One region of the Streptomyces sp. NPDC059009 genome, then DNA from elsewhere that is predicted to be linked to it. Evidence: riboswitches for the same ligand, from Rfam matches in the RefSeq annotation. Region 1 holds a riboswitch; the other holds the start of a gene.
The links. Region 1 has a riboswitch for S-adenosylmethionine ahead of thrC (threonine synthase). Riboswitches for the same ligand answer to the same signal wherever they lie in the genome.
Positions count from the first base shown of each region.

Region 1 (8,729 bases):
CGTACTCCTCGATACCGGACATCGGCGGCCGCTCCTCCGTGTCCACCGCGTACGTACGCGGCTCGAAGCCGTGCTCCCCGCGCACGAACTGGGTCAGCTCGGGCCGCACCAGATGCCCGCGGGCCAGGCGCAGCTGTGCCGTCCGGTAGATCGCCGCCGCCATCCGCCCGAGCGCCTGCCCGTCCTGGTGCCGGTGCTTGCGCACCCCGACGTCGACCTGCGCGAGCGCGTCCAGGCCCACCGTGTGCAGCGCGTCGACGAGCAGGCCCAGCTCGACCCCGTACCCGACGGGGAAGGGCAGCCGCTCCAGGAGCGAGCGCCGCGCCGCGTACTCGCCGCCCAACGGCTGGACGAATCCGGCCAATTGGGGCCAGTGGAAGTTGAGCAGCGGGCGCGCCATCAGCTCGGTGACCCGGCCCCCCTGGCCCGCCGTCGTGCCGGAGGAGCGCGCATCGAACTCGGCGCCGAGCGGCCGGTCGTACATCGCCTTCACGAACTCCACGTCCGGGTCGGTCAGGAGCGGCCCGACGATGCCCGAGACGAAGTCCGCCGAGAACTCCTTGAGGTCCGCGTCGATGAAGCACACGATGTCGCCGCTCGTCACGAGGAGCGAGCGCCACAGCACCTCACCCTTACCGGGGACCACCGGAATCCGGGGCAGCACCTCGTCCCGGTGTATGACACGGGCACCTGCCTCGCGCGCGACCTTCGCGGTGCCGTCCGCCGAGCCGGAGTCGATCACCACCAGCTCGTCGACGAGCGGGGCCTTCTCGATCAGCTCGCGGCGGATCTCGGCGACGATCTCGCCGACCGTCTCCTCCTCGTCGAGGGCGGGCAGGACGACGCTCACGGTGGTGCCACCGGCCCGCTTCGCGGCGAGGAGCTCATCGAGCGGACGGTCGGCCACGGACCAGGAACGCCTGCTCAGCCAGCGCTCGACTTCTTCCAGCACGGTCAGCGGCTCCTTCGCAGAGGGTGGTGGGCGACGGGCGGGTGTGATCCATCTCGCGGTTCGGACGACTATCTCAAGGGTCCTGTCCGTCGGTTACAGTCTTGAGCAAGGCCGGTGACCATCGCATGTCGGGGGCCGCCGCCGCCCGAGAGGGCGAACCAAAGATCAACAACCGAATACCGCTCATCCAGAGGGGCAGAGGGATACGGCCCGTTGAAGCCCCGGCAACCCTCCAGCCGCCACGCGCCGGCAGGCGCAAAGTGTCACTGCGTGCGACACCGCAACTGTCGACTCGCGAGGCTCCCGGCTAGGGAAGGTGCCAATTCCGTCTCGCGGCGAAGTGCGTCGCGGGGAAGATGAGGAGAAAGGGCCTCGCCTCCATGGCTGTGCAGACTGTCGCCACCACTGGTACCACCACCCCCGTAGACCTCGGTCCGGCCTCCGGCCTCTCCTGCCGTGAGTGCGGAACCCGCTTCGAGCTCGGCCCGATCTTCGCCTGCGCCGAGTGTTTCGGCCCCCTCGAAGTCGCCTACGACCTCCCGGCCACTGGCCCGGAAGCCCTCCGCAAGCAGATCGAGGCCGGCCCCGCCAACGTCTGGCGCTACGCCCCGCTGCTGCCCGTCCCGGCCGACGTCGCCGAGAAGCCGAACCTGAACCCGGGCTGGACGAAGCTGGTCAAGGCCGACAACCTCGCCCGCGAACTGGGCGTCGCGCAGGGCAAGTTGTTCGTCAAGGACGACTCCGGCAACCCCACGCACTCCTTCAAGGACCGCGTCGTCGCGCAGGCCATCGAGGCCGCGCGCGCCTTCGGCTTCACCACCCTGTCCTGCTCCTCGACCGGCAACCTGGCCGGTGCCGTCGGCGCCGCCGCCGCCCGCGCCGGCTTCCGCTCCTGCGTCTTCATCCCGCACGACCTGGAGCAGGGCAAGGTCGTCATGGCCGGTGTCTACGGCGGTGACCTCGTCGCCATCGAGGGCAACTACGACGATGTGAACCGCTTCTGCTCCGAGCTCATCGGCGACCCGCTGGGCGAGGGCTGGGGCTTCGTGAACGTGAACCTGCGGCCGTACTACGGAGAGGGCTCCAAGACCCTCGCGTACGAGATCTGCGAGCAGCTCGGCTGGCAGCTGCCCGACCAGCTGGTCATCCCGATCGCCTCCGGCTCCCAGTTCACGAAGATCGACAAGGGGCTGCAGGAGCTGATCAAGCTCGGCCTCGTCGAGGACAAGCCCTACAAGCTCTTCGGCGCCCAGGCCGAGGGCTGCTCGCCGGTCTCCGTCGCCTACAAGGGCGGCCACGACGTCGTCCGCCCGCAGAAGCCGAACACGATCGCCAAGTCCCTCGCCATCGGCAACCCGGCCGACGGCCCGTACGTCCTGGACATCGCGCGCCGCACGGGCGGGGCCGTGGAGGACGTCGACGACGAGCAGGTCGTGGACGCGATCAAGCTGCTCGCCCAGACCGAGGGGATCTTCGCCGAGACGGCGGGCGGTGTGACCCTGGGCGTCACCAGGAAGCTGATCGAGGCGGGCGCCATCGACCCGAACCTCACCACGGTCGTGCTGAACACGGGCGACGGCCTCAAGACGCTGGACGCCGTCGCCGACAGTTCGCAGGCGACCGCCACCATCCGCCCCAGCCTGGACGCGTTCCGCGACGCGGGCCTGGCCCACTGACCCACGTACGACCGCGTCCGCAGGAAGGACCCACCCCATGAGCGTCAACGTCCGCATCCCCACCATCCTCCGCACCTACACCGGCGGCCAGGCCGAGGTCCGCGCCGAGGGCGCCACCCTCGGTGAGGTCATCGCCGATCTGGAGAAGAGCCACACGGGCATCGCTGCCCGCGTCCTCGACGACCAGGGCAAGCTGCGCCGCTTCGTGAACGTGTACGTGAACGACGACGATGTGCGCTTCGAGCAGGGCCTCGAGACCGCGACGCCGGACGGCGCGGGCGTTTCGATCATTCCCGCCGTCGCGGGCGGCTGAGCCGCGAAGGAGGTCCGGCCGCGGACTTCCGCAACAACTCTGCGTTATTCGGATTGCCCCCTCCGGGAGAAAGCGGAGGGGGCAATTCTGTGTCGTTGAGCGCGGTACAGTTGAGGAGCACGCTGTGCCGTTAGTGCCGAGCGCATATACGAAGTCGGCCGCTCGCCCGCCAGAAGTAGCCAAAGTACCTTGCCTATTTGAGCCCATTGCGGCATTTGTCGGGCCCGACTTGCCCTGAACTCCGGCAGAATCGCCGGATATTACCGATCGGGCGTGCCCAGAATTCTCGTCCGATTGACCTGTTGCAGACGGCAGTTGGGCAGATACATTCAGCCGCGGTCGACGCGTTCCGGCGCACACCCCCATCACCAATGGGGCGTGAGGTCTGACCCGGGTCCGCGAAGTGCGGTCCTGCGCAAGGGCCAGTAATAGGGGAGTTAGGCATGGCTCAGGGCACCGTCAAGTGGTTCAACGCGGAGAAGGGGTACGGCTTCATCGCGGTCGACGGTGGTGCGGATGTATTCGTCCACTACAGCGCGATCCAGATGGACGGGTACCGCACCCTTGAAGAAGGTCAGCGGGTCGAGTTCGAGATCTCGCAGGGCCAGAAGGGTCCGCAGGCGGACATGGTCAAGCTGGCCGTCGGCTGAGCTGGCGCGTCCGGCCAACTAGGCACTCACGGCGAGGGCCCGTATCCCGAGAGGGGTACGGGCCCTCGTGCGTGCGCGGGGGTTGCCGGGGCGGGCGGGGTGTCTGGGGTACGTAAGGGCGCTGTGGGCGCACCTTGCACTCGGAGGGGTCGAGTGCTAATCATTGGCGTTAGCACTCTACGAGTGAGAGTGACAGAACTTGGATCGGGCCGGTGAGGTCCGCAGACCGGGTGGGGCAAGGAACCACAAGGGCTGCAGGCCGTCCGTCGCGGGCACCAGTGCGGTCCGGATTTTCCTTCCCCAAGCTCTTGACGAGCTGGGGGAGACCCCATCTGTCCGGGAGGACCACTTCACATGGCCAAGATCATCGCGTTCGACGAGGAGGCACGGCGCGGCCTCGAGCGCGGCATGAACCAGCTCGCCGACGCCGTCAAGGTGACCCTGGGCCCCAAGGGTCGCAACGTCGTCCTCGAGAAGAAGTGGGGCGCCCCCACGATCACCAACGATGGTGTGTCCATCGCCAAGGAGATCGAGCTCGAGGACCCGTACGAGAAGATCGGCGCCGAGCTGGTCAAGGAGGTCGCGAAGAAGACGGACGACGTCGCCGGTGACGGCACGACGACCGCGACCGTCCTCGCCCAGGCGCTCGTCCGCGAGGGTCTGCGCAACGTGGCCGCCGGTGCCAACCCGATGGCCCTGAAGCGCGGCATCGAGAAGGCCGTCGAGGCCGTCTCGGGCGCCCTGCTCGAGCAGGCGAAGGATGTCGAGACCAAGGAGCAGATCGCTTCGACGGCCTCCATCTCCGCCGCCGACACCCAGATCGGCGAGCTCATCGCCGAGGCCATGGACAAGGTCGGCAAGGAAGGCGTCATCACGGTCGAGGAGGCCCAGACCTTCGGTCTGGAGCTGGAGCTCACCGAGGGCATGCGCTTCGACAAGGGCTACATCTCGGCGTACTTCGCCACCGACATGGAGCGTATGGAGGCGTCGCTCGACGACCCGTACATCCTGATCGTCAACTCGAAGATCGGCTCGGTCAAGGACCTGCTGCCGCTCCTCGAGAAGGTCATGCAGTCCGGCAAGCCGCTGCTGATCATCGCCGAGGACGTCGAGGGCGAGGCCCTGTCGACCCTGGTCGTCAACAAGATCAAGGGCACCTTCAAGTCCGTCGCCGTCAAGGCTCCGGGCTTCGGCGACCGCCGCAAGGCGATGCTGAACGACATCGCCATCCTCACGGGCGGCGAGGTCATCTCCGAGGAGGTCGGCCTCAAGCTGGAGAACGCCGGTCTGGAGCTCCTCGGCCGCGCCCGCAAGGTCGTCATCACCAAGGACGAGACGACCATCGTCGACGGCGCCGGCAGCAGCGACCAGGTCCAGGGCCGGGTCAACCAGATCCGCGCCGAGATCGAGAACTCGGACTCGGACTACGACCGCGAGAAGCTCCAGGAGCGCCTGGCGAAGCTCGCGGGCGGCGTGGCCGTCATCAAGGCCGGTGCCGCGACCGAGGTCGAGCTCAAGGAGCGCAAGCACCGCATCGAGGACGCCGTGCGCAACGCCAAGGCGGCCGTCGAGGAGGGCATCGTCGCCGGTGGTGGCGTGGCCCTGCTGCAGGCTTCCTCCGTCTTCGAGAAGCTCGAGCTCGAGGGTGACGAGGCCACCGGTGCCGCCGCTGTGAAGCTGGCCCTGGAGGCCCCGCTGAAGCAGATCTCCGTGAACGCCGGCCTCGAGGGTGGCGTCATCGTGGAGAAGGTCCGCAACCTCACCCCCGGTCACGGCCTGAACGCCGCGAACGGCGAGTACGTGGACATGATCGCCGAGGGCATCATCGACCCGGCGAAGGTGACCCGCTCTGCCCTGCAGAACGCCGCCTCCATCGCCGCGCTGTTCCTCACCACCGAGGCCGTCATCGCCGACAAGCCGGAGAAGGCCGCCGCGGCCGCTCCGGGCGGCATGCCGGGCGGTGACATGGACTTCTGAGCCCCCGAGGTTCAGTAGTTCATGGCATGACCCGCAGTACCCGCAGTACCTGTAGTACCCGCTTCACGTCGAGGGCGGCACCCCTTCTCCCAGGGGGGTGCCGCCCTCGGCGCGTGGTGCGGGGGCTGCGGGGCCTGGCGGGCTTGCGGTGGAGTGAACTCCAACTCCTAAGGTGCGGTCATCTTCGGTCTTCGGCCTCTGGCCTCTGGCCTCTGGCTTCGGGCTTCGACGGACCGCTTCGGCAAGGGAGTTCACCATGCGCTATCGCGTTCTCGGCGGCACCGGCATCGAGGTCAGCACCTACTGCCTCGGCACGATGATGTTCGGTGCCATCGGCAACCCCGACCACGACGCGTGCGTGCGCGCCGTCCACACCGCGCTCGACGCGGGCATCAACTTCGTGGACACCGCCGACATCTACTCGGCCGGTGAGTCCGAGGAGATCACCGGCAAGGCGCTGCGCGGCCGCCGCGACGACGTCGTGCTCGCGACGAAGGCGCACTTCCCGATGGGCGGCGAGGGCCCGGGCCGGGGCGGGAACTCGCGGCGCTGGATCGTGCGCGCCGTGGAGGACAGCCTGCGCCGCCTCGGCACCGACTGGATCGACCTCTACCAGATCCACCGCCCCGACCACACGACCGATGTGGAGGAGACCCTCGGGGTGCTCGGTGATCTCGTACGGGAGGGCAAGATACGGGCCTTCGGGTGCTCGACCTTCCCCGCCGAGGACATCGTCGAGGCCCACCACGTCGCGGAGCGGCGCGGGCTCATGCGCTTCCGTACTGAGCAGCCGCCGTACTCGATCCTGGCCCGCGGCATCGAGAAGTCCGTCCTCCCGACCGCCCGCCGCCTCAACATGGGCGTCCTGACCTGGGGGCCGCTCGCCTCCGGCTTCCTCTCCGGCAAGTACCGCACGGGGCTGCCCGTGGACCTCGAAGGCAACCGCGCCAGGCTCAACCGGCAGCGGTTCGACCCGGCCGTCCCCGGCAACGCCGAGAAGCTGGCCGTCGCGGAGCAACTGCACGAGCTGGCCGGGGAGTTGGGCTGCACCCTGCCCGAGCTGGCGGTGGCCTTCCCGCTCGCGCACCCCGCCGTCACCTCGGTGATCCTCGGCCCGCGCACCCAGGAGCAGCTGGAGCTGTTCCTCAAGGGCGCCGCGCTCACCCTCGACGACGCGACGCTCGACCGCATCGATGAGCTGGTCCCGCCGGGCACCGACCTCTACCGGGCCGACGGGGCCTGGACCCCGCCCGCCCTCACCGACACGGCGGGGCGGCGGCGCCCGGCGGGGGACCGGGCCGCGGCCTGAAGGGTGCGTGCGGGGGTTCGGCGCGCTGGGGTTCAGAGCGTCAGGGCCAGGAAGCCCAGCAGGTAGGCGAGGGCGAAGACGATGGGGACCCACTGCTCCACGTACGAGATCTGGAGGTACTTCCTCGGGTCCCGGCCCTCGCCGAGGAAGCCCCACTCCGCGCGTGAGTAGGCGTACGCGGGCAGCCGCTCCTCCAGGGCGCCGATGACCTGCCACTTGACCTTGTTGAGCTGGCGGTAGGAGCGCACGAGGACGAACCACGAGATGCACATCGTCAGCAGGATCACGAACCCGGGCAGCAGCAGCCACACCGAGATCCCGTCGCGCAGCTCGGGGGCGGCCGTGGCGAGCACGGTGACGAGGACGCTGTTGGCGGTGAGGAAGAACGTGTTGGAGACGCTGCGGCGCGCGCTGGAGCGGTCGGCCAGCTCCACGCACAGCTTGTACTGCTCGAAGACGGCGGTCCGGTAGCGGTCGGAGGAGTCGGACTCGCGGTAGTCGGCCGGGCCTATGGACTCGTTCCAGAGGGCGTCCCGCATCTCGGTCATAGCGGAATGATGCCGCGCAACTCCCTTGCCCCACCAGACCCTTGGGAATCGTTCAGCGGTCGGTCGTCGGTCGTCGGTCGTCGGTGGTCCGTCGTCCGTCGTCGGCTGTCGGCCGTCGGCTAGGGTCCGGGACATGAGTACGAGCGCCACGGCCGCCACCGCCATCGCGGTGACCGGGCACATGGACCTGGCCGGGCCGGCCGTGCCGCTCGTACGGGCGGAGCTGGCACGGCTGCTCGCGCCGTGCGCCGGGGCCGGGCTCACCGGTCTGTCCTGCCTGGCGGCGGGCGCCGACGCGCTGTTCGCGGACGCGGTGCTGGCGGCGGGGGGCCGGCTGGTCGCCGTCATCCCGTCGCGGGACTACCGCGCCGCGCAGGTCACGCCGTCGTACGCCGCGGACTTCGACCGGCTGGTGCGGGCGGCGGCCGAGGTGGCGGTCATGCCGTACGAGACGGCGGGCCGGGACGCGTACGAGGCCGCCAACCGCGCCCTGCTCGCGCGCGCCGACCGGCTCGTGGCCGTGTGGGACGGGACGCCGCCCACCGGGAAGGGCGGGGGCACCGCCGATGTGGTGGGCGCGGCACGGGAGTTGGGGCTGCCGGTGGATGTGGTGTGGCCGCGGGGGGCCCGGCGCGGCGCCTAGAGATGCTGCTGGGCGCGGCGCCTAGAGATGCTTCCGGGCGCGGCGCCGAGGGGGATGCCCGGCGCCGCGCCCAGGGGCAGGGGTGCTCGGCGGGTCAGACCTTCGCCGCTTCCGGGGCCGGGGCCGCCGGGCGCAGGGAATCCGCTCCCTCGGCCTGTGCCGCCGCCGGCTCGCCCGCGGCTGCTTCCTGGGGGTCCGCGTTCAGGTCCACCAGCATCTGCTTGCTGAAGCCGAAGAAGTACGTGGTGAAGAAGCCGACCAGGTAGCCGACGAGGAGGCCGCCGCCGTAGATCGCGGCGGTGAGGCCGAGGCCCTTGTTGCCGTCGAGGAGGGGGAACAGGGCCCAGCCGGACGGGCCGATGGCCGTCGAGCCGACCTTGTCGCCGAGCATCGAGAAGGCGCCGATGAACGCGCCGCCCGCCGCGCCGCCCACGCACGCCGTGATGAAGGGGCGGCCGAGGGGGAGCGAGACGCCGTAGATGAGCGGTTCGCCGACGCCCAGGAAGCCCGCGGGGAGGGCGGACTTGATCGTCGTACGGATCGACTTGTTGTGCTTGAGGCGCTTGAAGACCGCGATCGCGCAGCCGACCTGGCCCGCGCCCGCCATCGCCAGGATGGGCAGCAGAACGGTGTAGCCCTGCTGCTCGATGAGGGTGGTGTG
Region 1 is NZ_JBHYJB010000013.1:126,156-134,884, reverse strand. It holds gene ACFWYM_RS15765 (glucosyl-3-phosphoglycerate synthase) at 1-952, opposite strand, end outside; SAM riboswitch class I at 1,133-1,315, shown strand; gene thrC (threonine synthase) at 1,333-2,628, shown strand; gene ACFWYM_RS15755 (ubiquitin-like small modifier protein 1) at 2,666-2,941, shown strand; gene ACFWYM_RS15750 (cold-shock protein) at 3,385-3,591, shown strand; gene groL (chaperonin GroEL) at 3,946-5,568, shown strand; gene ACFWYM_RS15740 (aldo/keto reductase) at 5,825-6,877, shown strand; gene ACFWYM_RS15735 (hypothetical protein) at 6,910-7,425, opposite strand; gene ACFWYM_RS15730 (hypothetical protein) at 7,559-8,068, shown strand; gene ACFWYM_RS15725 (PTS transporter subunit EIIC) at 8,163-8,729, opposite strand, start outside.

Region 2 (8,729 bases), on a different contig from region 1:
GCCTCGGCCTCCAGCGCCGCGACAAGGACAAGGTGTTGCACGGGCGCGAGTCCGGCATCATCAAGCGCCTGCCGCACGGTGAGTTCATCGAGGTCCACGAGCCGCTCAGCCAGGAGCATCTGCACACGCTCACCGCGCACGAGCAGTACCAGCCCGCCGAGATCGGCCCGACGGTCGACGAGAACGGTGTCGAGCGCAAGGTGTCCGGTTCGCAGAAGCTCCGGGCGAAGCTCTCCAAGGGCTACTACGGGGAGGACAACCAGATCCCCAAGCCCACCGCCGAGGAGTACAAGGAGATCACGAGCGGCCACGGCCACCACTGATGTTCTGACGCTCTGACCGCGAGGTCGCCACAGCGAGAGCCCTGTCCAGCTATGTGGACAGGGCTCTCCGCTGTCTGCTGGGCTGGATAGGCTGTGGCGGTACGTGTGTTCCCGCTTCCCTTCCTCTGTACGTTGATGAATCCAGGAGCTGTTATGAGCGATGTGACCCCCGCAGGAGGCGACACCGCGGCGGCCCGTTCCTGGCCCGACGTGCTGAACGGCCTCCTTGACGGGCGCGACCAGAGCGCCGACGACACGGCCTGGGCGATGGACCGCATCATGCGGGGTGAGGCGACGGACGCGCAGATCGCCGGGTTCGCCGTCGCGCTGCGGGCCAAGGGCGAGACCGTCGAGGAGATCACCGGTCTGGTGCGGGCCATGTACGACCACGCCCATGTGATCGACGTGCCGGGCCCCAGCGTCGACATCGTCGGCACCGGCGGCGACGGCGCCAAGACCGTCAACATCTCCACGATGTCCGCGATCGTCGTCGCGGGCGCCGGCGTGAAGGTCGTCAAGCACGGCAACAGGGCGGCCTCATCGGCCAGCGGCGCCAGTGACGTACTGGAGAAGCTGGGCGTCAATCTCGACCTCACCCCGCAGCGGGTGGCCGAGGTGGCGCAGGAGGCCGGGATCACCTTCTGCTTCGCGGTGAAGTTCCACCCGGCGCTGCGTCATGTGGCGCCCGCGCGGCGGGAGTTGGGGATCCGGACGACCTTCAACTTCCTCGGCCCGCTCACCAACCCGGCCAAGGTGAAGGCGCAGGCCACCGGGGTCGCCGACGCCCGGGTGGCGCCGATCATCGCCGGGGTGCTCGCCGAGCGGGGCTCCTCCGCGCTGGTGTTCCGCGGCGACGACGGCCTGGACGAGCTCACGCTCACGGGCACGTCCCGGGTGTGGGTGGTGCGCGACGGCGCCGTCCGCGAGGAGACCTTCGATCCGCGCGACGTCGGGATCGGCGTGGTGCCCATCGAGGCGCTGCGAGGCGCCGACGCCGCGTACAACGCGAAGGTCGCGCTGCACCTCCTCGACGGGGAGACCGGGCCGGTGCGGGACGCGGTGCTGCTGAACTCGGCGGCGGCCCTGGTGGCCCTGGAGGCGGGGGAGGGGAGCCTCGTGGAGCGGATCCGCGCGGGCATCGACAAGGCCGCCGAGTCCATCGACTCGGGCGCCGCGCGGAAGGCGCTGGAGCGCTGGGTGGCGGCGAGCAACCGCTGACACGGCATCGAGTGTGACGCAGGGCGCAGTCCGGATCCTGGACTGCGCCTTGCGCGTTCTTGATCGTGTGGCAAGATGCAGGACAGGTCATGAGTGACAGCGACTACGGCCCCGGCCCGCTGTCCGGCAACCCTCCGTCCGTGGCGGGGTGCCCCGGGTGAAGACCAGGCCGTGGACAGCAAGGTCCGCGGCAAGCGCGGACCCCTGCGAACCCTGGGGTCCTGGTCCTCAAGGGAGCAGTCTCGTGAGCAAGCGAATGCGATAGGGCTTCGAAGCCCCTCTTCCGCACTTTCCTTTTCTTTCATCACTGTGCTGCCGCGGTGCGTTCTCCCGCACCATCGCCACAGTGAATTCGCCTGTCTCTCACGGGAGTTCGCCATGTCTGTTTCCGCCGTTGCCGCCGACTCGTCCGTCTGTGCCCCGCTGCCGGTCCTCGGCCGGGACGTCACCGTTCCGCTGGTCACCGGCGGCGAGGTCACCTACGCGGCGCTCGACTACGCGGCGAGTGCCCCGGCCCTGCAGCGGGTGTGGGACGACGTGGCGGCGTACGCCCCGTACTACGGCAGCGTGCACCGTGGCGCCGGGTACCTCTCGCAGCTCTCCACCGACCTCTTCGAGAACAGCCGCAGGACGGTCGCGGAGTTCCTCGGCTGCCGCGAGGGCGACCAGGTCGTCTTCACGCGCTCGACCACCGACTCGCTCAACCTGCTCGCGGCCGTGCTGCCCGCCGACTGCCAGGTCTTCGTCTTCGAGACCGAGCACCACGCCTCGCTCCTCCCGTGGCGCGACGCCCGCGTCACCTACCTGAACGCGCCGCGCACCCCGCAGCAGGCCGTCGAGACCCTGGAGCGCGCCCTCGCCGACCGCGACCCCTACGGGCCGGCCCTGGTGTGTGTGACGGGTGCGTCCAATGTGACCGGGGAGCTGTGGCCGGTGCGGGAGCTGGCCGCCGCCGCCCACGCCCACGGCGCCCGGATCGTGCTCGACGCGGCGCAGCTGGCGCCCCACCACCCGGTCTCCGTCAGCGAGTTGGACGTCGACTGGATCGCGTTCTCCGGGCACAAGCTGTACGCGCCGTTCGGCTCCGGTGTGCTCGCCGGGCGGGCCGACTGGCTGCAGGGAGCCGAGCCGTATCTCGCGGGCGGCGGGGCCTCGCGGACGGTGGCGCGACGCGCGGACGGGGGCGTCGACGTCGAGTGGCACGACACCGCCGCGCGGCACGAGGCCGGTTCGCCGAACGTCATCGGCGTCTACTCGATCGCCTCCGCCTGCAAGGCCCTCACCGAGGCCGGCTTCGAGACGCTGGTCGCCCGCGAGGAGCACCTGATCGCGACGGTGCGGGCCGGGCTCGCCGAGGTGCCCGAGGTGAAGGTGCTCTCGCTGTTCGGGGACGACGCCCCGCGCGTGGGCGTCATCTCGTTCGTCGTCGAGGGCTGGAACAGCTCGCACTTCGCGGCGGCGCTCTCCGCCGAGTACGGGATCGGGGTCCGGGACGGTCTCTTCTGCGCCCACCCGCTCGTGCGCACCCTGCTGGGCAGCGAGCCGGACGAGCCCGGCGAGTGCGGGGCCCCGGAGGCCGCGCCCGGTGAGAAGTCGCTCAACGCGATCCGGGTGAGCTTCGGCGCGGGCACCCCGGACGAGCACGTGGAGCGCTTCGTGGGCGCCGTCAAGGAGCTGGTCCGGGACGGCGCGAAGTGGAACTACCGCACGGTGGAAGGGCGTTGCGTCCCGGCCGTGTGAGGAAAGCCGGGACGGTGGAGGCGGTGTTCTCGCGGAGGGCTCAGCTGTCGAGCCCGATGGCGAAGGCCGCCTCCAGGTCGTGCTGGGAGTAGGTGCGGAACGCGACGTGCGTGTCCGTCCCCTCCACGCCCTTGATCTTGCTGATCTTGCCGGGGATGACGTCCGCGAGGTCGTCGTGGCGGGCCACGCGCACCATCGCGATCAGGTCGTAGGTGCCCGTCACGGAGAAGACCTCGCTGACGCTGTCCAGGGCGGCGATCGACTCGGCGATCTCCGGGATCTGGTCGACGCTGGTCTTGATGAGCACGATCGCGGTGATCACGGCTGAGTGTCTCCCTCGCTGGCCATGGCTGGACCCTTCACCCTAGCCCGCCCGTCTCCCACCGCCACCCTTGCACGGAGCACTTCGCGCGCACCTTCTTGTGTGCAGACACAGCCCCCAGGCGTAGGCGAACCCCAGGGAGAAGCCCACCAGGTGCGCCAGATACGCCACCCCGTGCCCGCGTCCCCCCTGCCCCGCCGCCAGCCACTGGATCGCCACCCAGAACGGCAGCACGACCCACGCGGGAAACCGCAGCGGCAGGAAGAAGAGGAACGGGAAGAGACTGGTGACGCGGGCCTTCGGGAAGAGTCGGAGAAAGGCGCCCAGCACCGCGGAGATCGCGCCGGACGCGCCCACCAGGGTCTGGTTCGAACCGGCGTGCGCCGCCGCGTAGGCGAGCAGGGCGAGATAGCCGCAGACCAGGTAGAAGAGGGCGAACTGGAGGTGGCCCATGCGTTCCTCGACCATGACCCCGAAGACGTACAGGAAGAGCATGTTGCCGAGCAGATGCAGCCAGCTGGCGTGCACGAAGAGCGCGGTGCCCGGGGTGAGCGCGGCGCGCGGTACGCCGCTGAACAGCTGTGCGGGCACCACGCCCCAGCGGGCGAAGTAGTCCTGCTGGGCGACCAGGAGCCGGTCGCCCGTCCCGTACACGGGGTTGAGTCCGGAGGCGGGGGAGAGCACGAAGACCAGGCAGCAGGCGGCGATCAGGGCGTACGTGACCGGGGCCGACCGGCCGCGCACGATCCGGCCCGCCTTTGCGCCCCACGTATTGATCATGAACAGAGCATGGCGTAACCGGAGCAATCAGCACAGACCGCCTCGCCGCACCCGGAGCCCCTTACAGGGCATAGGGTTACGGGCATTGAGCACCATGAGAAGTACGAGTCATGGAGCCCGACGACACACCCGACGACACAGCCGTCAGAGCCGTCAGAGACGACAGAAGGAAAGCGGACAGCCACGATGAGCGTTCCCCTGCCGACCGCCGACACCCGGTGGCGCTGCACCCTCTGCGGCAATCTCACGCGTTTCGACGTGACCCGCGCGTCGAAGGTCGTCGAGTATGTGCATCTCGACCTGGCCGGTGAGCCGAAGGTCGAGGAACGCGAGGTGGTCAGTGAGACCATCGAGTCGGTCCGCTGCCGCTGGTGCAACGCGGTGGATCAGGTGGAACTCGTGGACAGGCCGGGTGCCGGCTCCTGAGGGAGCGGGCACCCGCACAGCTAGTGGGGTGACGGATGGTGGAGACCGCAGGCGGGGAGCCGGACGACGGCGCCGCTGAGGTGCTCGACCGCCCGCTGCCCGATGGCGTACGGCGCCGGGTCATCCAGATCGTCTCGGACGGCTTCGGGGGGCTCACCCTCACCGAACTGCCCGCGCAGCTGCGCCAGTACGCGCGGTTCACGCCGACCCGGCGCACCAAGTTCGCGGGCAACGCGATGGCGGCCGCCCTGGAGAGCGACCCGCTCTTCAGACAGCGCATCGGCGAACGTCTCAGAGAGGCGCAGGCCGAGCTGGCCGGCGCCCTGGACGCCGGTGCCCCGCCCCCGGCCGCGGACCCCCTCGACGTGGCGGCCGCGGCCTATGTGCTGCGCCCCACGGGCTGGGTGAAGCTGGTGACGGCGGCCGGCGAGGAGGCTCAGCGGGCGGACGCCGAGCGCGCCGACGAGGAGACCAGGGCCGAGCTGGACCGGCTGCGCGAGGAGCTCGCCGCGGCCCGTGGCCAGTCGAAGGCCGAGACCGAACGGCTGCGCACGGAGCTGGAGTCGGCCCGCCGCGAAGCCGAATCGATGCACCGCAAGCTGCGCGGTGCGCTCAGTGACGTCAAGCGCGGTGAGGCCGCGCTGCGCAAGGCGGCCGCCGAGGCCGAGGCGGTACGGGCCGAGGGCCAGGCCCAGGTGTCGGCCGCCGAGAGCGAGACGCGGCGGCTCAAGGCCCGGCTCAGCGAGACCGAGGCGGCCCTGGAGGCCAGCCGCAGGGCCGCGCGCGAGGGGCGCAGTGTCGAGGACATGCGGGTGCGGCTGCTGCTCGACACGGTGCTCGACGCGGCGCAGGGGCTGCGCCGCGAACTCGCCCTGCCGCCCGTCTCCCTGCGGCCCGCCGAGACCGTGGACGCCGTCGAGCCCGGCCGGATGACGCCGAAGGACATCGCGGCCCGAGCCCTGTCCGAGAACGACCCGGCGATCCTGGACCAGTTGCTCGCGCTGCCGCAGGCGCACATGGTCGTCGACGGCTACAACGTCACCAAGACCGGCTATCCCACGATGCCGCTGGAGAAGCAGCGGCTGCGCCTGCTCGGCTCGCTCTCGCAGCTGGCCGCGCAGACCGGTGCCGAGGTCACCTGTGTCTTCGACGGCGCCGAGCTGGCCGCGCCGGTGCTGCTCGCGCCGCCGCGGGGGGTGCGGGTGCTGTTCTCCAAGCCCGGGGTGACGGCCGACGAGCTGATCCGTCAGCTGGTGCGCGCCGAGCCGCCGGGGCGGCCCGTGGTGGTCGTCTCCACCGACCGTGAGGTGGCGGACGGGATCGCCAAGGCGGGGGCGCGGCCGGTCGCTTCGGCGGTGCTCCTGAAGCGCCTTTCGCGCGGCTGAGTGACGGTGTGCAACTCCTGTTCCCTATGCCCGAATTGGGTGCTGGGCTTGCGCGACGTAGCGTCAAGTGACCGCTACTGCCCGTCGATTCTCAGTAAAGAAAACCCTTGCTGAACGGTTTTTTCTCCGTCGGGATTTGATCTGATCACAGGAAGGTCACTAGGGTCTCGCCTCGAACCTCCGCTCGGTTGATCACCCACCCAGGGTGACGGCGGCGGTCCCGCCAGCCGCGTCCCCCGGCAGGCGGCCGGAGGAAGAAGGAGCCGCCTTCGTGGCGTCCCACCGTCGACCCAAGCAGCCGAGCCGCGCACGCGTGACCGTGCTCACCGCGACCGCCGCCGCTGCCGTGGCCCTCACTTCGCAGGCCGCCCAGGCCGCCCCGAAGCCGAGCAAGGACGAGGTCAAGTCCAAGGTCGACAAGCTCTACGAAGAGGCCGAGAAGGCGACCGACAAGTACAACGGCGCCAAGGAGAAGCAGGACAAGCTCGAGAAGCAGGTCGACCGCCTCCAGGACAAGGTCGCCCGCGGCCAGGAGGACCTCAACGAGCTGCGCGGCGGCCTCGGTTCGCTGGCCAGCGCCCAGTACCGCTCCGGCGGTGTCGACCCCTCGGTCCAGCTCTTCCTCTCCTCCGATCCGGACGACTACCTCGACAAGGCGTCCACCCTGGACCAGTTGAGCAGCCAGCAGGTCGAGGCGCTCAAGAAGATCCAGGAGAAGCAGCGGACCCTCGCGCAGGAGCGCAAGGAGGCCGCGGACAAGCTGAAGGACCTCGCGGACACCCGCAAGGAGCTGGGCAACAAGAAGGCGGAGGTCCAGAAGAAGCTGGGCGCCGCCCAGAAGCTGCTCAACACCCTGACGGCCAAGGAGAAGCAGGCCCTCGCCGCCAAGGAGCAGCGCGCGAGCCGCGACGCCGGCGACCGCGTGGACCTCGGCAAGGAGGTCCCGGCCTCGCAGCGCGGCCAGGCCGCCCTGGCCGCCGCGGCCACCCAGATAGGCAAGCCCTACGTCTCCGGCGGCAGCGGCCCCAACTCGTACGACTGCTCCGGCCTCACGCAGTGGGCGTACAACCAGGCCGGCGTGCAGATAACCCGGACCACGTACACGCAGCAGAACGACGGCACCAAGATCGGCCGCGGCGAGCTCAAGCCCGGCGACCTGGTGTTCTTCAACAACCTCGCGCACGTGGGCTTCTACGCGGGCAACGGCCAGGTGCTGCACGCCCCGCACCCCGGCGCCTCGGTGCGCTACGAGTCGATGAGCTACCTCGGCACCTTCCAGTTCGGCGTGCGCATCTGACGCCGTACCCCTCGCCGGGCGTCAACTCCCCGGCGACACCGTCCGAACGGGCGAATTCCGGCATCCCTCGCTGACCCCGCGCCCCGTCGATGACCTGCGTCAGAGACGGGGCGCAGGGCTGTGTGCGTACGGCAGGGTCTTTGGCCGCTGTGTAGTCGCGCGGCTACTGTCGCGCGCATTCCCCCGACAAGCGGGGGGCGTTCCCCCGGTGCGCCGGGGGTTCGTCAGCGGAAGGGAGAGCGGCTTCCTGTGGGGTCCCATCGCCGTCCCGCAGCCTCCGGCCTGGACCGGAGCACGCGCGTCACCGTCATCTCGGCCGCGGCAGCCACCGCGGCCGCCGCTCTCAGCGCGGCCCCGGCGGGGGCAGCACCGCAGGACCGTCCGACCGACACCAGCGCCAAGGTCGACCGCCTCTTCGAGCAGGCCGAGCGGGCCACCGAGGCGTACAACAAGGCCGACGAGCGGGCCGACCGGCTGCGGGCCAAGGTCGCGCGGACCAAGGACAGCGTCGCGCGCGGCCAGGAGCGCATCAACATGATGCGCGGGGCGCTCGGTTCGCTCGCGGGCGCCCAGTACCGCTCGGGGGGCATCGACCCGGCGGTGGCCCTGATGCTCTCCTCGGACCCGGACGCCTACCTCGACCGGGCGGCCGCCCTCGACCGCATCAGCGCCCGGCAGCTCGGTGAACTCACCGAGCTGCAGCGGGCCCAGCGCGCCCTGGCGCAGCAGCGGGCGGAGGCCACCCGGGAGCTGGCCGAGCTGGAGAAGAGCCGCAAGGCCGTGGCCCGGCACAAGCGGTCCGTCGAGCACAAGCTGGCGCAGGCGCGACGGCTGCTCAACGCGATGCCGTCGCGGGCCCGCGCGGAGTACGACCGCAGTTCGCGCTCCGGGAGTTCCGGGCGCAGCAGCATGCCGGACCTGTCCGGCGCCGCCGCGCCCTCGTCCTCGCGCGCCGCGGCCGCCATCGCCGCGGCCCGGCAGGCGGTGGGCCGGCCCTATGTGTGGGGCGCCAACGGGCCCTCGGGCTTCGACTGTTCGGGCCTGACGCAGTGGTCGTACGCGCAGGCGGGCGTCGGGCTTCCGCGCACCTCGCAGGAGCAGCGGTACGCCGGGCGGCAGGTGTCCCTGTCCGAGGCGGAGCCCGGCGATCTGGTGGCCTACCGGGACGACGCGAGCCACATCGGCATGTACGTGGGCAACGGCCAGGTCGTGCACGCGCCCTACCCGGGGGCGCCGGT
Region 2 is NZ_JBHYJB010000027.1:126,167-134,895, forward strand. It holds gene ACFWYM_RS25985 (cytochrome bc complex cytochrome b subunit) at 1-323, shown strand, start outside; gene trpD (anthranilate phosphoribosyltransferase) at 477-1,541, shown strand; SAM riboswitch class IV at 1,627-1,744, shown strand; gene ACFWYM_RS25995 (aminotransferase class V-fold PLP-dependent enzyme) at 1,920-3,281, shown strand; gene ACFWYM_RS26000 (Lrp/AsnC family transcriptional regulator) at 3,322-3,603, opposite strand; gene ACFWYM_RS26005 (rhomboid family intramembrane serine protease) at 3,646-4,383, opposite strand; gene ACFWYM_RS26010 (hypothetical protein) at 4,570-4,809, shown strand; gene ACFWYM_RS26015 (NYN domain-containing protein) at 4,845-6,194, shown strand; gene ACFWYM_RS26020 (NlpC/P60 family protein) at 6,466-7,491, shown strand; gene ACFWYM_RS26025 (NlpC/P60 family protein) at 7,741-8,729, shown strand, end outside.
Region 2: another riboswitch for S-adenosylmethionine. It lies ahead of ACFWYM_RS25995 (aminotransferase class V-fold PLP-dependent enzyme); the one in region 1 lies ahead of thrC (threonine synthase).